3 regions of the Sulfuriflexus mobilis genome follow, and region 1 is predicted to be linked to each of the others. Evidence: predicted binding sites of a transcription regulator. Region 1 holds the regulator's gene; each other region holds the start of a gene.
What was found. Region 1 encodes sigma-54, which starts transcription at its own class of promoters, with help from an activator protein. Its sites were predicted from a motif close to TGGCANGNTNCNTGCTT; they were not measured.
Positions count from the first base shown of each region.

Region 2: the regulator sigma-54 is predicted to act here: its motif matches at 2,011-2,027, upstream of flgB (flagellar basal body rod protein FlgB).
Region 3: the regulator sigma-54 is predicted to act here: its motif matches at 1,752-1,768, upstream of EL386_RS00495 (TorF family putative porin).

Region 1 is NZ_AP018725.1:642,003-645,281, reverse strand. It holds gene lptB (LPS export ABC transporter ATP-binding protein) at 1-420, shown strand, start outside; gene EL386_RS03315 (RNA polymerase factor sigma-54) at 510-1,988, shown strand; gene hpf (ribosome hibernation-promoting factor, HPF/YfiA family) at 2,023-2,361, shown strand; gene ptsN (PTS IIA-like nitrogen regulatory protein PtsN) at 2,397-2,861, shown strand; gene hprK (HPr(Ser) kinase/phosphatase) at 2,863-3,279, shown strand, end outside.
Region 2 is NZ_AP018725.1:813,204-816,482, forward strand. It holds gene EL386_RS04205 (chemotaxis protein CheV) at 24-953, shown strand; gene EL386_RS04210 (CheR family methyltransferase) at 1,063-1,896, shown strand; gene flgB (flagellar basal body rod protein FlgB) at 2,063-2,461, shown strand; gene flgC (flagellar basal body rod protein FlgC) at 2,465-2,878, shown strand; gene EL386_RS04225 (flagellar hook assembly protein FlgD) at 2,895-3,279, shown strand, end outside.
Region 3 is NZ_AP018725.1:100,586-103,864, forward strand. It holds gene EL386_RS00485 (YifB family Mg chelatase-like AAA ATPase) at 1-1,270, opposite strand, end outside; gene EL386_RS00490 (accessory factor UbiK family protein) at 1,331-1,576, opposite strand; gene EL386_RS00495 (TorF family putative porin) at 1,847-2,548, shown strand; gene glnK (P-II family nitrogen regulator) at 2,611-2,949, shown strand; gene EL386_RS00505 (ammonium transporter) at 2,968-3,279, shown strand, end outside.

The DNA of each region.
Region 1 (3,279 bases):
CTCGAATCGATGCCGGGCCTGTCGGCGGAGCAAATCGAAACCGAGACCGAGGAATTGTTGCGTGAACTGCATATCTCGCACATCCGCGACAGCCTCGGCATGAGCCTGTCCGGTGGTGAACGCCGCCGGGTTGAGATCGCCCGCGCCCTGGCCACGCGTCCGGATTTTATCCTCCTCGACGAGCCGTTTGCCGGCGTCGACCCGCTCTCAGTCGTGGACATCAATTCAATTATCAATCACTTACGTGAGCTCGGCATCGGCGTATTAATAACCGACCATAATGTTCGGGAAACCCTCGGTATCTGTGAGCGTGCCTACATTATGAATGCCGGGGCGATCATCGCCGAGGGTGACCCGGAAAGCCTGCTCGCCGACAAGCAGGTGCGTGAGGTCTATCTTGGCCAACATTTCACCCTCTGATGTCAATTTTATCCTGTACTGGCACGAATGTTGCGCTAGAATATTAGTTAGGTAACACGTCTGCCTTTAATGAAAGATCCGAACCGCACATGAAGCAGTCCATCCAGCTTCGTCTGGGCCAGAACCTGACCATGACTCCGCAGTTGCAACAAGCCATCCGGCTGTTGCAATTGTCTTCGCTGGAGCTGAGTTCAGAGATCCAGGAGGCCCTCGACAGCAACCCCATGCTTGAGATCGCCGAGGGTGAGGAAGGCGCTGACAGCAGCCAGGAAGAACACGGCAAGGACAAGGAAAAACCCTCTGCCAAGGATGACATTGCCGCAGCCGACACCGACAAGGCCATGCAACAGGCCGATATCCCCGATGACCTGCCGGTCGATACCGCTTGGGATGACATTTATGAACCGAGTTACCAATCCAGCGGCCCGGCCAGCTCCGAGTTCAGCCAGCGTGATTTCGACATCAACAGTGATGACGAGGAGGGCCTGCATGACCACCTGATGTGGCAGATGCGCATGAGCCCGTTTTCCGATACCGACATGACGGTTGCCACCTCGATCATCGACGCGATCGGCGAAGACGGTTACCTTGAGAGCAGTACTGAGGAACTTCTCGAAAGCCTGCAGGACGAACTGCCCGAACTCGAACTTGACGAGGTCGAGGCCGTATTAAGACAAGTACAGAACTTTGACCCGCCAGGTGTCGCCACACGTGACCTTGGCGAGTGCATGCTCATGCAGCTACGTCAGTTTTCCCCGGAGACAGCATGGCGTGAACAAGCCATGCAGATGGTCAGTGAACACCTCGAGCTGCTGGCCGCGCATGATTACCCGCAATTGATGCGTCGTATGAAGCTTAACGAAGAGGACATGCAACAGGTCATCACCCTGATACGTTCACTGAACCCGCGTCCCGGCAGCCACCTTTCCAGCCAACGTACCGAATATATCGTACCCGATGTCTATGTCCGTAAGCACAAGGGCGTGTGGCGTGTGGAACTGAATCCGGATGTTGCACCCAAGCTACGTATTAATGACCTCTACGCTGGCATGATCCGCCGTGCCGACAACAGCCAGGATAACAACTTTCTCAAGGATAACCTGCAAGAGGCCCGCTGGTTACTAAAAAGCCTGCAAAGCCGCAACGAGACCCTGCTCAAGGTCGCCACCTGTATTGTTGAACACCAGCGCGGTTTTCTTGAGCACGGTGAAGAGGCCATGAAGCCACTGGTGCTGCACGATGTCGCTGAGGCCGTGGAGATGCATGAATCAACCATCTCCCGTGTTACCACACGCAAATATATGCATACCCCGCGTGGCATCTTTGAGCTGAAATACTTTTTCTCCAGCCATGTCAGTACCGCCAGCGGCGGCGAGTGTTCATCCACCGCTATCCGCGCCCTGATCAAAAAACTGATCGCGGCTGAAGAACCGAAGAAACCCCTGAGTGATAACAAGATCGCTTCACTCCTGGAACAACAGGGCATAAACGTGGCCCGACGCACCGTCGCAAAATACCGCGAGGCCATGTCGATCCCGCCTTCCAACGAACGTAAACGGCTGATGTAATCATGCACCAGCCTCAACCCAGAGGAGCACTACTATGCAAATCGACCTCACTGGACATCACATCGACATCACCGATTCTATGCGTGATTATGTGAACAGCAAGTTCGAACGACTTGAACGACACTTCGATAACGTCACGAACACGCACGTTATTCTGACTGTGGAAAAACTCCGTCAGAAGGCCGAAGCCACCGTGCACGTTACCGGTCACAAGTTGTTTGCTGAATCAGTCGATGAAGACATGTACGCTGCGATCGATTCACTGGTCGATAAGCTTGATCGCCAGATTATCAAGCATAAGGAAAAAACCACCGACCATCATCGTTCTGAAGGTGGCCTGAAAAACCAGGAGTTTCAGGAAATCCCTGAATAACCCCTTATTAAAAACCTTAATAGTAAATCTATAATATGAATATCAGCGATATACTTTCACCGGAGCGCATTAGCTGTGCAGCCACTCCGGCAAGTAAAAAACGTGCACTGGAGGAAGTCGGCGCACTGATGCTGAATGCCGATGCCAGTCTTACCCAGGGCGAGATCTTTGATAGCCTGCTATCACGTGAACGCCTGGGTAGTACTGGCCTTGGCCATGGCGTTGCCATTCCGCACGGGCGTATCCAGAGCGGCGACAAGACCATCGGTGCATTCATGCAGCTCCGCGAGGGCATCGACTTTGATGCCATAGATGGCCAGCCGGTAGACCTGGTCTTCGGCTTGCTGGTGCCAGAGGCCTCTACCGATGAACACCTGAAGATCCTCTCGCAACTGGCACAAATGTTCAGCGATACGGCTTACTGTGAAAAATTGCGGCACGCCACCAGCAATGAAGAAATCTACACACTTCTAACACACTGGCAGGCCGCCACAGACTGACATGACTGAAAACATCTCTGTCAAATCCCTGTTCGATACCCATCGCAATAAACTGGCACTTGTGCATGTTGCCGGGAGTAATGGCGAAGATCGTCATATTCATTTCGATGGGCCGCAAATCACGGACGAAGATGACCGGGATGTCTCCTACGTCGGGCACCTGAACTTTATTCACCCACACCGTATTCAAATCATCGGTTACCGTGAAATAGAATACTTTATGCGCCTGTCGCAACAGGGCAGGCATGAGTCACTCAACCGCCTCTACGAGGGCAACCCGCTTTGCATCATCATTGCCAATGGCATTGACGTCCCCGATGACTTTATTGCCCGTTCCGAGAATACCGGCCTGCCACTCTATAGCTCTACCCAGAACAGTCAGTTTCTCGTTAATAATCTGCAATACTACTTGTCACAC
Region 2 (3,279 bases), 170 kb from region 1:
TTAGCCGATTTCAGGAGTTTATTATGGCCGGTGTTCTGGATGCCGTTGATCAACGTACCCGTCTGGCAGGGCAGAATCGTCTCGAATTATTGCTGTTCAAGCTAAAGGGACGACAGACCTTTGGCATCAATGTGTTCAAGATCCAGGAAGTCATACAGTGCCCGCCGCTGAACCACATGCCAAAGTCGAACCATTTTGTTACCGGTGTGGCGAATATGCGTGGCCGGACCATACCGATTATCGATTTGAGCCAGGCGATTGGTCGTTCAGCGATTAGTGACCATGCGAATGCCTATGTCATTGTCAGTGAGTTTAACCGTAAGGTGCAGGGCTTTCTGGTGGGCGGGGTGGACCGTATTATTAACCTGAACTGGGAGGACGTCCTGCCCGCACCGAAGAGTGCTGGCAAGAATCATTACCTGACTGCCGTCACCCGTGTGGACGGCGAGATCGTTGAGATTATTGATGTCGAGAAGATCCTGGCCGAGGTGATCGGCGAAACCCTGATTGTTTCCAATGATATCTTGAGCCGGGAAGATGCCGGTATCCAGTCGGGCAAGCGTATCATGGTGGTGGATGACTCCAGTGTCGCCCGTAATCAGATTAAACGTACCTTAGAGCAGCTGGGTATCGAATGTCTGCTCGCTCACGATGGCAAGCAAGCCCTTGATCAGCTCAAGGAAATGGCCGGCACCGGCCCCATAGAATCACAGATCGATATGCTGATCTCGGATGTGGAAATGCCGGAGATGGATGGTTATACCCTGACCTCATCTATACGCAAGGACCCGCGCCTGCAGGACCTGTTTATTGTCCTGCATACGTCTCTGAGCGGGGTCTTTAACGAGAGCATGGTGAAGAGTGTTGGCGCGAATCGGTTTATTGCAAAGTTTAATGCCGATGACCTGGCCAACTTTGTCCTCGAATACCTGAAAGGTGATCAGGTTGATTAAGCGTCGCTATCCCCATCTTAAAAGTGGTTAAGCAGGCAAAAAAAGGTAATAAGCCCTTGATTACGGTATCCTATCCCTCGCGTCCAGGTAAACATCAGGTATTACACCCTTGAGCAAAGTCATTACACCAGAAGAATACAAGCTATTTAGCGGCTTTCTTGAGAAAGCCTGCGGCATTACGCTGGGTGAAAACAAGCAATATCTGATCGCCAGTCGCCTGCAACGTCTCATGGATGAACTGGAGATCCTGAATTTGGCCGATCTGGTGAAACGCATGGAATCCGGCAGGGACAAGACCTTGCAGGTACGTATTATTGATGCGATGACGACCAATGAAACCCTCTGGTTTCGAGATAGCCACCCCTTCGATATCTTGCGTAATGAAATCTTTCCGGAGCTCACCAAGCAGCGTACCCGGCCGATCCGCATCTGGTCGGCGGCCTGCTCATCCGGGCAGGAGCCCTACACCATGAGCATGGTGACGCAGGAATATGGCATGGCCAATCCCGGCGGGATGGCGAAGGGTGTGGAGATCCTTGCCACCGATATCTCCAAGACGGTGCTCGAGCAGGCCAAGCTCGCGACGTACGATAATATGTCCCTGGCCCGTGGCATGTCAGACGAGCGTAAGCAACGCTATTTCCGTGAGCTCGCCGACAAGCGTTGGGAGCTACGCCCGGAAGTCCGTAGTCGTGTGCGTTTTAGTGAACTCAACCTGATGCAAAGCTATGCCTCGCTGGGGAAATTCGACATTATCTTTTGCCGTAACGTGCTCATCTACTTCTCGGCCGACCTCAAGCGCGACATCCTTGATCGCCTGGGCAAGGCGCTCAACCCCGGGGGCTACCTGTTCCTGGGTTCTTCAGAATCACTCGCCGGGCATAATAACGCCTTCGACATGGTCCGCAGTGGCGGTGCCGTGTATTACCGCCTCAAGTCCTGAACCGCGGCCGGGCCTACCGGTCTTTGCCGCTGGCAGGCATTGCCTTGCCGCCCTGGTGGCAAGCCGCCATCGAAAAAATCCATAAGCATCTGTAAGTAAAGTAAAAATTAAACTTGGCACGGCCCTTGCTCCTGTCTGATGTGAACACAACACAGCGGAGCGACACATGATACTGAGTTTTGACAATGCATTCGGGATACACCCCCAGGCCATACAGTTGTATGCCCGTCGCAGCAGCGTGCTGGCTTCGAATCTGGCCAATGCCGATACCCCGAATTACAAAGCCCGTGATATTGATTTCCGCAGTGCCTTGAATCAGGCCAAGGGCGATGCCGGTCGGGTCCAGGCCACTCACGCCCGGCACTTCGGTATGGGCGGCAGCGGTGGCGACATGGCGGCAGAACCCGCCTATCGCACACCATTACAGCCCTCACTGGATGGCAATACTGTCGATGTACAGGTCGAACAGGCCGCCTTTGCGGATAACTCCATGCGCTATATGGCCAGTCTGCGTTTTGTCACCGGTAGCGTGCAAGGTTTGTTGACCGCGCTGAGGGGGGAATAAGTCATGTCTTTATTCGGAAACTTTGATATCGCCGGTTCTGCCCTGAGTGCCCAGTCAGTGCGTTTGAACACCGTTGCCTCCAACCTCGCCAATGCCGATACCGTGAGCAGTAGCGCCGAAGGTACCTACCGAGCACGTCAGCCACAGTTTGAAACGATTTTTAACGATGCCATGAACAACCCGCAAAGCGCAGGCGTTCATGTCAGGCAGATCCTTGAGAGTGAGGCCGCACCGCGGCAGCAGTACCAGCCGGAACATCCGATGGCAGATGAACAGGGTTATATCTGGCTGCCAAACGTGAATGCCATTGAAGAAATGGCCAATATGATCTCGGCCTCACGTACCTACCAGTCTAATGTCGAAGTGATGAATACATCCAAGCAATTGTTGTTACGTACCTTGAGTCTCGGTCAGTAACAGGGAGTGATTGAAAATGAGCACAATTAATACAGATGCCTTGCAGAGTTTGGGGATTGCCGCTACTCAGCCAGGCACAGGTAAAGACTACAAAACGAAAGATGAACTCGGGCAGCAAGAGTTTCTTGAACTGATGGTTGCCCAGGTACGCAATCAGGACCCGTTCAAGCCACTGGAAAATGGCGAGTTCCTTTCCCAGATCGCGCAGTTTAGTACCGTGAACGGGATCCAGGACTTGCAAAGTTCGTTCTCGTCACTGGCAGGCTCGCTGAATTCCAACCAGGCCTTACAGGCCTCGGCACTGGTCGGCCGTTCAGTCATGGTCAACAGCGACGTGGGTGTGCTGACGGCGGGAGGCACAATCAGTGGTGCCATCGGCTTGCCTGAGAACAGCAGCGAGG
Region 3 (3,279 bases), 540 kb from region 1:
CGCTACGGGAAAGTTGTCGCTGCCGTGCCAGGGTGACACGTTGTCGAACACTGGCGCTGTCTTCACTCTGACACGGGCGATGTAATTGTGCCTGCTTCAGGCGCGGCACTTCGATATGCATATCAATACGGTCGAGTAGCGGGCCGGATATCCGCGAGCGATAACGCAGTACCTGTTCGCTGCTACAGTGACAACGTCCCCCCGGGTCACCGAGGTAGCCACAGGGGCAGGGGTTCATGGCGGCGATCAGCTGAAAGCGTGCAGGAAATTCCGCCTGGCGTGCCGCGCGCGAGATAGAGATCTGTCCACTCTCCAGGGGTTCACGCAAGACCTCGAGTACGCGGCGTTCAAATTCAGGTAACTCATCGAGAAACAGGATGCCGTGGTGGGCGAGCGAGACCTCGCCGGGCCGGGGCTGGCTGCCACCACCCACCAGGGCCACGGCCGAGGCGGTATGGTGTGGGGCACGAAAGGGGCGATGTCGCCATAGCGACTTATCGAAGCCCTGTGCACTGATAGACAGTACCGCCGCCGATTCGAGCGCCTCAAGGTCTGACATCTCCGGCAGGATGCCCGGCAGGCGACGGGCCAGCATGGTCTTGCCGGTGCCGGGTGGGCCGATCATGAGCAGGCTATGGCCCCCTGCCGCGGCGATCTCGAGTGCCCGCCGGGCATGGTGCTGGGCGCGTACGTCGCTGAGGTCATCCTGCAAGATACGGCTATCCAGGTTCAGGGGCATGTCTGTGGTCGCCAGGGGTTCACTGCCGTTGAGGTGGGCGCAGACCTCAAGCAGGTGCCGGGCGGCGTGTTGCCGTACATCCCGTATCAGCCCGGCCTCAGTGGCATTGTCTAGCGGCAGGATCAGGGTACGTGAGGCCTCGCGTGTGGCGAGGGCTATCGGTAGGGCACCGTGCACAGGCCGCAACTCGCCGGTCAGGGCCAGTTCGCCGCAGAACTCGTAATCCCCAAGTTGGGGTGCCTCGAGCTGACCGGAGGCGATGAGGATACCGAGGGCGATCGCCAGGTCGAATCGTCCGCCCTGTTTGGGCAGGTCGGCCGGGGCGAGGTTAATGGTGATACGGCGTGCCGGGAACTCGTAGCGTGAGTTGAGGATGGCGCTACGCACGCGGTCCTTGCTCTCGCGGACCTCGGTCTCGGCAAGGCCGACGATGGAGAGCGAGGGTAGGCCATTGGAGATATGAACCTCAACCCGTACCAGCGGGGCGGCGATCCCCGCCGCCGCACGGCTATAGACAATGGCGAGTGACATGGCAGACTTCCTTGTAGTGTCGTTTGGGCGTCCAGCCCGAATACATTATATAGAGTAGCGTTACAGCTTATTTTCCATTTCCTGCAGCTGCGCGGTTAACTGCTCGAGTTTCTCGCGGGTGCGTGCCAGTACAGCAGCCTGGACATCAAACTCCTCTCGTGTGACGAGGTCCATTTTCTGTACCGCGGCGGAGATGGCCGCGCGCAGGATGTCATCAAGGTCATCACGGGCGGTATTCAGGCTGCTGGGCAAGGTCTCGCGCAACTGCCGGGTCAAATCCTCAATAAAGCTTTGTGAACGGTTCATAAAGGTTTCCTGTAATGGGCCTGCTAAGTGTATCGAAAAATGACGGAGTTGGAATCCTGCATAAGCACCAAAACAGGGCACCATCTTTGTGCGTTGTTTCTTATTGGTGCATAGATAGCCTTAAAAAAATCCAGAAAAATCTGTAACCTATTGTTTTTAAATTAAAACTAAAAGATGGCATAGCTTGTGCAAAACACGGGCAGGTCGCAGAGGGCGTCCGTCAGAATTCAATACATTTACATATTTATTTAATATTAAGGGGTAACGACAATGAACAAGACACTTACAAGCATCGCAGCGGCCGGCCTGCTGGCTGGCTCCGGTATGGCAATGGCTGAGGTCACATTTAGTGGCAATGTCGGTATTACATCAAATTACATTTTCCGTGGTGTTTCACAAACTGACAATGCGCCAGCCATCCAGGGTGGTTTTGATGTTGAGCATTCCAGTGGCCTGTACGCCGGTATCTGGGGCTCAAACGTGGACTCAGGTTTTTACTCTGGTGCCGAGGCAGAGTTTGACCTGTATGCGGGCTTTGGTGGCGAGTTTGCCGGTGGTATCGGTTATGACATTGGTTACCTGGCCTACCGTTACCCGGATACAACCTTTAATCCCAACGATACCGAAGAAGTCTATGGCTCACTGAGCTATGACTTTGGTCCTGCTGCGGTCACTGTCGGCCTGGCCTACTCAGACGACTGGTTTGGCACGGATGAAAGCCTGTATACGAGTCTGGATGTTGATATCCCCTTAGCCTATGACTTCTCCCTGGGTCTGCATTATGGCGTGGAAGATTTCGATCAGCTCGACGATTATGATGAGTGGAAGGTAAGTCTGGGCAAGTCATACGGTGGTTTTGACTTCGCTCTCGATTACACCGATACCAACATTGATGAGAACGATGCTCAGGCAGCGGCAACTGATGCGCTGGCAGACGACAAGATCGTCTTCACCATTTCCAAGAGCCTCTAAATATATTCTAAAGTGGTTATGCCTGCCCTGTAGGGCAGGCATAACAATTGGGAGGAGATGTAATGAAACTAGTTAGTGCGATTATTAAACCCTTCAAGCTCGATGACGTGCGTGAAGCGTTGTCTGATATTGGTGTGCAGGGGATCACCGTAACCGAGGTCAAAGGCTTTGGCCGCCAGAAGGGGCATACTGAATTATATCGTGGTGCAGAATACGTAGTGGATTTTCTGCCCAAGGTAAAACTCGATGTTGCCATTAATGATGACCTGGTTGAACAGGTACTGGAAGCTATCGCCAAGGCAGCCAATACCGGCAAGATCGGCGACGGCAAGATCTTTGTTTTTGACCTGGAACAGGCCGTGCGTATTCGTACCGGCGAAACCGGTCCAGAAGCACTTTAATCAAGGGGAGCAAGAAAGATGGAAAATAATATTTTTGAATTGCAGTATGCCATCGATACCTTTTACTTCCTGGTATGTGGTGCACTGGTTATGTGGATGGCAGCAGGGTTCTCGATGCTTGAAGCCGGTCTGGTTCGGGCCAAGAATACGACCGAGATCCTGACCAAAAACGTGGTCTTGTTTGCGGTAGCCTGTACTGCCTATATGGTCGTGGGTTACGACCTCATGTATGACGGCGGTCTGTTCCTGGCAGGTATCGCCGGTGGTGAAACGCTGGCCGCTGATGCCCTGAAGGCCTCGGCCGAGAATGGTTTCGCTGGTGATTCAGTC